Methylicorpusculum oleiharenae: one gene and its partner. The protein of the gene in region 2 interacts with the protein of the main gene of each other region in a pairwise test. Links are inferred from orthologs where the notes say so. Each region holds a gene or a part of one and is shown on either strand. Other genes may lie near its edges.

The links.
Region 1: the proteins of GO003_RS22615 (region 2) and dsbD interact in binary tests that used the Escherichia coli proteins (3 or more experiments, as listed by UniProt). The link is inferred for Methylicorpusculum oleiharenae from one-to-one orthologs.

Annotation. Positions count from the first base shown.
Region 1 is NZ_WUTY02000001.1:2,129,191-2,133,349, forward strand. The notes cover bases 342-3,333. They hold dsbD (protein-disulfide reductase DsbD), read right to left. Parts: upstream 2,932-3,333; coding sequence 751-2,931; downstream 342-750. Other genes in these bases: GO003_RS09775 (TlpA family protein disulfide reductase), read right to left, coding at 342-751; cutA (divalent-cation tolerance protein CutA), read right to left, coding at 2,976-3,302. Also shown: aroQ (type II 3-dehydroquinate dehydratase), read right to left, coding at 1-48; more of GO003_RS09775, read right to left, coding at 239-341; GO003_RS09790 (FxsA family protein), read left to right, coding at 3,401-3,841; GO003_RS09795 (YgaP family membrane protein), read right to left, coding at 3,891-4,159. UniProt on the Escherichia coli protein: Required to facilitate the formation of correct disulfide bonds in some periplasmic proteins and for the assembly of the periplasmic c-type cytochromes.
Region 2 is NZ_WUTY02000001.1:5,064,224-5,068,389, forward strand. The notes cover bases 589-3,587. They hold GO003_RS22615 (DsbE family thiol:disulfide interchange protein), read right to left. Parts: upstream 2,354-3,587; coding sequence 1,823-2,353; downstream 589-1,822. Other genes in these bases: ccmI (c-type cytochrome biogenesis protein CcmI), read right to left, coding at 589-1,374; GO003_RS22610 (cytochrome c-type biogenesis protein), read right to left, coding at 1,371-1,823; GO003_RS22620 (heme lyase CcmF/NrfE family subunit), read right to left, coding at 2,353-3,587. Also shown: more of ccmI, read right to left, coding at 118-588; more of GO003_RS22620, read right to left, coding at 3,588-4,166. UniProt on the Escherichia coli protein: Involved in disulfide bond formation. Catalyzes a late, reductive step in the assembly of periplasmic c-type cytochromes, probably the reduction of disulfide bonds of the apocytochrome c to allow covalent linkage with the heme.

The DNA of each region.
Region 1 (4,159 bases), 2.9 Mb from region 2 along the record:
GCCCAGTAAATTTAGATTAGGTCCATTGAGGACGAAAATTTTAGACATTAAGGTAAGGTTTGAAAATTATTATAATTATCAGCCAATTTTCCCTAATTTACGTGAATTTGTCTATAACTATGTCTTTCGTCAAAGAAAATTCGTTAAATCGCGGCTATGTCAGCGGCTGTGAAAATGACTTTCCCTTGCAACGCATCATGTGTTTCCGGCTCAGGCGCTATTGAAATTAAAGACGGATTTAAAGCAGAGGCTTGATCAGTTTGATGAGATCTTCTTTTGAAAAAGGACCGGCCTGCCTGTGAATGAGCTGGCCATCCCGGTTAAAGACCAGGCTGAAGGGGAGAATGCCGGCAATATTGCCCATTTGCTGGGCCAGTGCCATGGCCTGATCGCCGCCGATAAGCATAGGATAATTGGTTTCCAGGGTATTGAGATACGCCGCAACGGTTTCTTTTTCTTCAAGTGCAATGCCGACAAATTGCAGTCCTTGTTCACCGTATTCTTTTTGTAACTCGACAAACTCCGGGATTTCCTTTCGGCAAGGCGGACACCAGGTTGCCCAAAAGTTCACCACGATTATCTTGCCGTGCCATTCGGTCAAGCTGTGTGTCCTGCCCGCTAAATCCGGAAAACTGAAGTCAGGTAAGGCCGGTGTGTCAACTCTGCTTTGGTTATCAGTGAGTTGATTGACATAAATTCCGGCCGCTAACGCGCAGAAAGCGATAGCCAGGATGATCAGGGATTGTTTCATCAGTTAACCTGCTGCAAGGATTTTATAAAGGTTTCAGCATCCTGATAACCGATAATGCGACGATTGATTTTTTCTTGATGGCCGGGGCCAAAAAATAAAATAGCGGGCGGTCCGATAAGATTGAATTTCTTCAGTAAAGCTTGGTCCGCTTCGGAGTTTTGAGTCACATCTGCTTGTAAAAGTACGAATCGTGATAATTGCGCCCTGACTGCAGTATCGGTGAAGGTGTAGTTTTCCATCTCTTTACAGGAAATGCACCAGTCAGCATAAAAATCCAGCATAACCATTTGGTTGTTGGCGTTTGCCAGATCGATTTGGCGTTCTAATTCCTGAAGGGAGCCGATGCGTTGAAACAGGTTTTTTTGAGCCGCAGGAGTCGCCGCATTGGCTTGAGCGATGTTTAAGTTTTCCAGTGGCTTGAGCGGATTATGATTGCCTGCGCTTAAGCCAATCAATAATAAAACCCCGTAAATGAGCATGACGACGCCGGTTCCTTTCCACAGTTTGTGCCAGCCGCCTGCATTTTCAGGCAAAGGATCAATGGCATTGAGGTAAATCGCAGGGATTATCAGCAGAATAGCCCAGAAAAACATCGCAACTGAAGGTGCGATGATCCGTTCAAGCATCCATAACGCCATAGCCAGCATGATGACCCCGAACACCGCTTTCGTTGAATTAAGCCAGCGGCCCGCTTTGGGAAGCAGTTTTCCTGCCGAAGCACCGACCAGTAGCAAAGGGATGCCCATGCCGAAGCCCATTGCGAATAACGCCGATCCGCCCAGGACCGCATCGCCGGTCTGACCGATATAAATCAAAGCACCGGCCAGTGGAGCCGCAACGCACGGCCCAACGATCAGCGATGATAGCGAACCCATGATGGCCGCACCCCAAAGTGAGCCATCGCGATGTTGATTGCTGGAGTCATGGATTTTGGCTTGCAGTGATTTGGGGAGTTCCAGCTGGTAAAAACCGAACATCGACAAGGCGAGCAAGATAAAGATGGCGCTGAATGTGCCGACGATCCAGGGTTGCTGAAACGTGGCTTGCAGATTACTGCCGAATAAAGCCGCCAAAACGCCAAAGAGCGTATAAGTCGCTGCTGAAGCGACAACGTAGCTTAAAGAAAGCATGAAAGCTCTTCTCGTCGAAAGCGGATGGCCTTGGCCGACGATAATGCCGGAAAGAATAGGTATCATCGGAAAAATGCACGGTGTGAAAGCCAGCAGCAGTCCAAAACCCAAAAAACTCGCCAGGGTCAGCCAGAAACTGTCATGTTGCATGGATGACACAATACTGTCCTGTTCAGACAAGGTGGTATTGCCCGGTTTTGCCGCCTCTGCCGGAGCAGATATTACCGGCAGCACAGGCAAGTTCAGTTCAACGATTTTCTCCATGGGCGGGTAACAGACGCCCCGGTCGGCGCACCCCTGGAATTTAGCCTTTAATTTAATAGCTTGAGCGGCGGCGGTCGTTCTGATGAGCGGAATACTGAGCTTCAATTCTCCGTATAGGGTTTCCACCTCGCCAAAAGCCTCGTCAAATTGCTGTTTGCCATGCGGTAACTCAAAAGCGCCCAGCTTTACATCCTCTGCACCTATGATTTCCAGCTGAAATTTTTCTCGGTACAAATAATAACCGTCAGCAATTTGCCAGGTCAGCTCCAGCCGGTCAGGGGCTGCAACTGTTGCGAAAAATGGAAATGCCTCATCCGGTGGCAGTAGTTCATCCTGGAAAAAGCGTTGCTTGATGGTCCCCAAGCTATTGATCAGGGCGTTTGCCGATGGCGGGATGCCGGTCGATTGCATGGCACCGGGAATGGCGATAGTCAGCGTTGTTTTTTGCGGAGGATAACAGATCCCGGCATCCGCACACCCCTGATGTTGAACCAGAAGTTGTAAAGAGGTGGACGTTGTATCAATCTGACTGATAGGTACGGCGATATCAATGGCTTGCCGGTGCGTGATGACCTCGCCGAAAAATTCGTCGTTATAAGTGTGACCTTCAGGAAAAGCCGGTTCGCCCAGCTTGATTGAAGGCGTCAATGATTCCATCCGGATTTTATTTTGATAAAGATAATAGCCTTCAGCAATTTCAAAACTGACAATCAGCTTATCCCGCGCAGCCGCCTTGACTGATAATTTGAATGCCTGTTCAACGGGCAAAAGATCACTTTCTGCCAAGGCTGATGCCTTAAAAGCAATCAAACATAAAAGCAAAAAAGAAATTATTCTGAAGTTAAACATTGATCGATCCATTGCAGGTAGTCAGGTGCACCATTGTCGACAGTGACCGCGATGATTTCGGGAAGTTCATAGGGGTGATGGCACTTTATCAGCTTAGCGATGCGGGAGTAAAAGTCAGCGCGCGTTTTGATCAGTAATAAATGTTCATTGGCTGTTTCTATTTTATCTTGCCACCGGTACACCGAAGTCAGGCCGGGTAATAGGTTGACGCAGGCGGCCAGGTTTTGATTTATCAACAGATGGGCCAGTTTTGTTGCGGTTTGTTGATCAGGACAGGTACAAAAAATAATCTGGTAATTTTGGGACATGGCAAACCCTGAAGAGGGGGTTGGTAGAATATTGTTCTGGAAATTAAATCGGGTTCTCCTTATATTGTACCCCGTGACTTTATCAAAAGGTGTTTTTAATGAGAGCTTTCCAAGGCGTTTTTTTGCTGATTCTGCTCATTCCGATTATTGAAATTTATCTGTTAATTTCCGTAGGCGGCCTGTTGGGTGTTTTTCCTACTGTACTTCTGGTGGTATTGACGGCCGTGTTGGGTGCGGTCTTATTAAGACGGCAAGGTTTTGAGACCTGGCAGCGCTTTCAGGCATCTATGGCGCAAGGCATTGTTCCCGCTTATGAGCTGGTCGAAGGGCCTTTACTGCTGATTGCCGGAGCATTGCTGTTAACCCCCGGATTTTTTACCGATGCAGTGGGATTTATTTGTTTGGTGCCACAACTGCGCAGAAAAATCGCCCGTTACATCATTGAAAATCACTTGATTGACGGCAGCGTTTTCTCAGGGACGGCGGGTTCAAAAAAGGATACCCAGGTGCTGGAAGGTGAATACAACAAGGAAGAATGATTGGATTTAAGGCGAGGAAGGAACTACATCCCTGTAGTGTGAAGGCTGATCAGTCTTTATGACTTTCTGATTCTTCAATTGAGCTTTCAGGTGCCGCTGGGGAATCCGGAGTCAGAGTGCTTTTGTTAAGCCCTGAATAAACGGGACACCATCCTGAATAAGCTGTGGCTATCAATATCATGCCCACTATTATTAACAGTATCTTCGCGGTAAAGAGTGAGGCTAAAACCAGAGCCGCGCCGCCAAACATGCGATATTTCTTTTCCGGAACGCCGATGTTGTGTTCAAATTTAACCATTCGCTTGACATCAAAATTCA
Region 2 (4,166 bases):
GCTGAACGCTGTACATTTTCCTTTTTTAGAAAAGCGCCTTCGAATGCGATATGTGCCGTTCCTGCAGAGCCTTAATGCTGAGCAGGAACGGTCGTTGGGTTTCGATTGCTTGACCTTTTACCTGATTGAATTATTAATCACGATGGTTTTGAGGTCGGTCCCTGCATCGCCTTTAACTTCAATCATTCCAAATGGCTCGCCGCTTTGAGGCGTTGCGCCGCCTGCCGCACTGATGCGAGCAGTGATTTTGATATGATCGACTGACGATATCGTCATGGTCGGCATCATTGCCTGGCTGTCATCCAACGTGACTTGAATCGGTAAATCTTTGACCTGGTGTTTCACAATGGCCAATGGCGCTTTAGGTCCTGTTGCGGCCTGGGCATAGATGAACAAGGTGTCTTCGGGATTCACTTTGTCTTTGAAGCTGTCATCCAGCGTCACTTTAACCGAAACACTGCGGCTTGCCGGTTTAACATCGGAACCCGGCACAACTGACGGCGCTTCTGCCTGCACAGGCGGCTTACCCAACCGGGCATTGGCTTGATTGATCAGCTTCACTACTTCCTGGTATCCGTTTTGTTCCGGCGAATAACCTTTCAGCAGTTCCTGCCAGCTATCCACCGCCTTTTGAAATTGATCGTTCTCGGCATAGGCCATCCCCATCAACCACAAGCCCATTTGATTACCGGGCTCCAACACTAACGCTTTTTCAACCAATGCAGTGGGTTCGCCTTTCAACGTTCCGCCATTCGCCATCGCCAGGGCATCTGCCATTTGCAATAATACATCGGGTTGATCGCCAACCAGCGCATAGGCTTTTCTCATGGCGTTAGCCGCATCCTGATAGCGCTCCAATACTTTATAAGAGCGGCTCAACATCATCCAGCCTTCGACATCGTTGGGTTCCTTATCCATTTTGGCCGCCAATTTGTCGACCATGGACTTGATGTCTTCCAGCTTGGCAGCATGACTGGCTTCTGGCGGAGACGCCAAAGCATTCAAGGCATCTTTGTCGAAGACACGTAAATCGCCGAGCACGGTGTACAAGGAAAACGAGACCAGAGGTACCGCAAATAGCAACGGAATAGCCAGCCAGCGCCCGCTTTTTGCCGAAACTTTGGCGGATTGCTTGCCATCCAGATCGAGATAAAGCCCGACTTCAAGTTCCCGTTTTGCCTGATCAAATTGCTGTTGATTCAGTATTCCGGCAGCAAAATCGTCCTCAACGTCTTTTAACTTCTTTTTGGCCAGCTCTATATTGGCTTGATCATCGCCTTTGAATTCCAGTTCCCGGGTCAACAAAAGAGGGATCAAAATCAGACATAAGGCCACCAGCAGCAGCAAAGCTGCAAAAATTCCAAATTGAATCATTGATTGTCGCTCTTTTTTAACAAGTCTCTAATCCGCTGCAAATCTGCATCGCTGGGTTGTTGATCGTTTTGACGGCGGCGTTTAAGTAAAAACCAAAAACCCAATAGCCCTGCAGTTACCGTCAATACCGGCGCCAGCCATAAAATCATGGTTTTGGGATTGAGCGGCGGACGGTACAAAACAAAATCACCGTAGCGATCAATCATGAATTGGACAATTTGATCGTCGGATTGGCCGGCATTTATCATTTCATAAACCTTTCGCCGTAAATCCTGTGCCAGCTCGGCGTGAGAGTCGGCAATATTCTGATTTTGACAAACCAGACAACGCAGTTCTTCGGTGAGCGCCCGGTAACGTTGCTCATGAGCAGGATCCTGAAATTCATAGATCTCAATGGTCGCCTGGGCCCATTGACTAAATAGCAGCACCACTAAAAAAAGGATTTTCATTACCCCGCCTCTCCATTAAGTATTTGCAGCAAAGGCATGATCTCGGTTTGCAGATTATTCGGATCGACAGGCCCTGTCAGCTTAAACCGCACCAAGCCTTTTTTATCGATGACAAACGTTTCCGGCACACCGTAAACACCCCAATCCAGCCCGGCCATACCTTCTGTATCCATCACACTGATAGTGTAAGGGTTACCTAATTGAGCTAACCATTGACGGGCATCGGCAGGCTCGTCTTTATAGTTAAGACCGATAATTTCAACCTGACCGGTGCGGGCAAACTCGTTGAGCACCGGATGTTCGGCGCGGCAAGACACACACCAGGAAGCCCAGACATTCAAAAGCCAGACTTTGCCCTTCATTTGTTCAGGCGAAAAGGTTTGATCGGGAGCATGCAGCTGTGCCAGCTGAAAATGGGGAACGGGCTTGCCGATTAAAGGCGACGGCACTTCCCTTGGGTTCAGTTTCAGGCCTATACCTAAAAAAATCACCAACACGAAAAAAATACCTAACGGAATAAGAAAGCGCATTATGCCTCTCCTGTTCTTACCGGGATTCGATAGCGTTTATCCATAGCGCCGATCAAGCCGCCGAAAGCCATGAATAATCCGCCCATCCAGATCCAGCGGATATACGGTTTGTAATAAACGCGAACAGCCCAGGCCCCGGCTCTGTCCAGAGGTTCACCCAAAGCCACAAATAAATCACGGGTAACGCCGGCATCAATACCGGCTTCCGTCATAGGCATGCCTGACGCCCTATAAATCCGTTTTTCAGGATAAAGCTCACTCACGGCTTTACCCTCCTTTGAAATCGTTACCCGGCCTTCACTCGCATCATAGTTAGGACCGGCTTTACTTTGAACGCCGTGAAACAGAAAATCATAACCCGCCAAACTCACTGATTCACCCGATGTCAGCCTGATGTCCTTCTCTACCGAGTAATTCGAAGTTAAGGTGATGCCGACAATAAAAACACCAATACCGACATGCGCAACGGTCATTGCCCAAACGCTGGCCGGAATCTGAAAAAAAGCGGCTAATTTGTCGCTCTTGTTACGTAAGCGGGCTTGAATGGCCATACCCGATGAAACAACGGTCCATACCGCTAACGTCAGGCCGATCAAAGCGCCCCAGCTGAATGATTCTTGTAAAAAAGCCAGGATAAGGCCCGCAAACGCACAGCAGGCAAACGGTAAAGCGACTAACGTTGCCAGACGCGCCAGATTATCCTGCCGCCAGCGGGCCAAAATACCAACACCCACGAATGCCGCCAAGGGAGCCGTTATAGGAATGAATACGCTGTTGAAATAAGGAGGACCCACTGAAATTTTGCCCATACCCAATGCATCGATGACCAGGGGATACAAGGTGCCCAATAAAATGGTCGCAGCGGCCGCAACCAGCAATACATTGTTGATGAGCAGGAAAGCGTCTTTCGAAATAAGATCAAAACTGCCCTCACTTTTAATTTTGGGCGCTCTGATCGCAAACAAGGTGAGTGAACCACCGACGACAATGCCCAGAAAAACCAGGATAAATATGCCTCGGGTCGGATCGCTGGCGAACGCATGAACGGAGGTCAAGACACCGGAACGGACCAGGAATGTGCCTAATAAACTCAATGAAAAGGCAAAGACGGACAGTAAAATGGTCCAGCTTTTAAACATGCCTCGCTTTTCTGTTGCGGCCAATGAATGAATCAACGCGGTACCGACCAGCCACGGCATGAATGAGGCATTTTCGACCGGATCCCAGAACCACCAACCGCCCCAACCCAGTTCGTAATAAGCCCACCAACTGCCCAAGACAATACCGGTTGTCAAAAACATCCAGGCCATATTGGTCCACGGCCGGGTCCAGCGGGCCCAGGCGGTGTCCAGTTTGCCGTTCATTAACGCGGCGATAGCAAAAGCGAAGGCTACTGAAAAACCGACATACCCCATGTAAAGCATAGGCGGATGTATCGCCATACCGGGGTCTTGCAGCAACGGATTTAAATCCCGGCCGTCGAGTGGAATCGGAAATTGCCTCAAAAACGGATTAGACGTAAACAATACAAAGGTTAAAAACCCGATATTGACAATGCCTAAAACGCCTAAAACCCGGCCGATTAATTCAACAGGCAAGGTTTTACTGAACAGGGCAACGGCCGCTGTCCAAAGCGAAAGAATCAATATCCACAACAGTAAGGAGCCTTCATGAGAGCCCCATACAGCGGCAATCCGGTATACATAAGGCAATTGACTGTTGGAGTTGGCCGCAACATAGGCGACAGAAAAATCATGTGTGACAAAGGCATAGGTCAAACAGTAATAAGCCAGTGCGACAAACAGTAACTGAC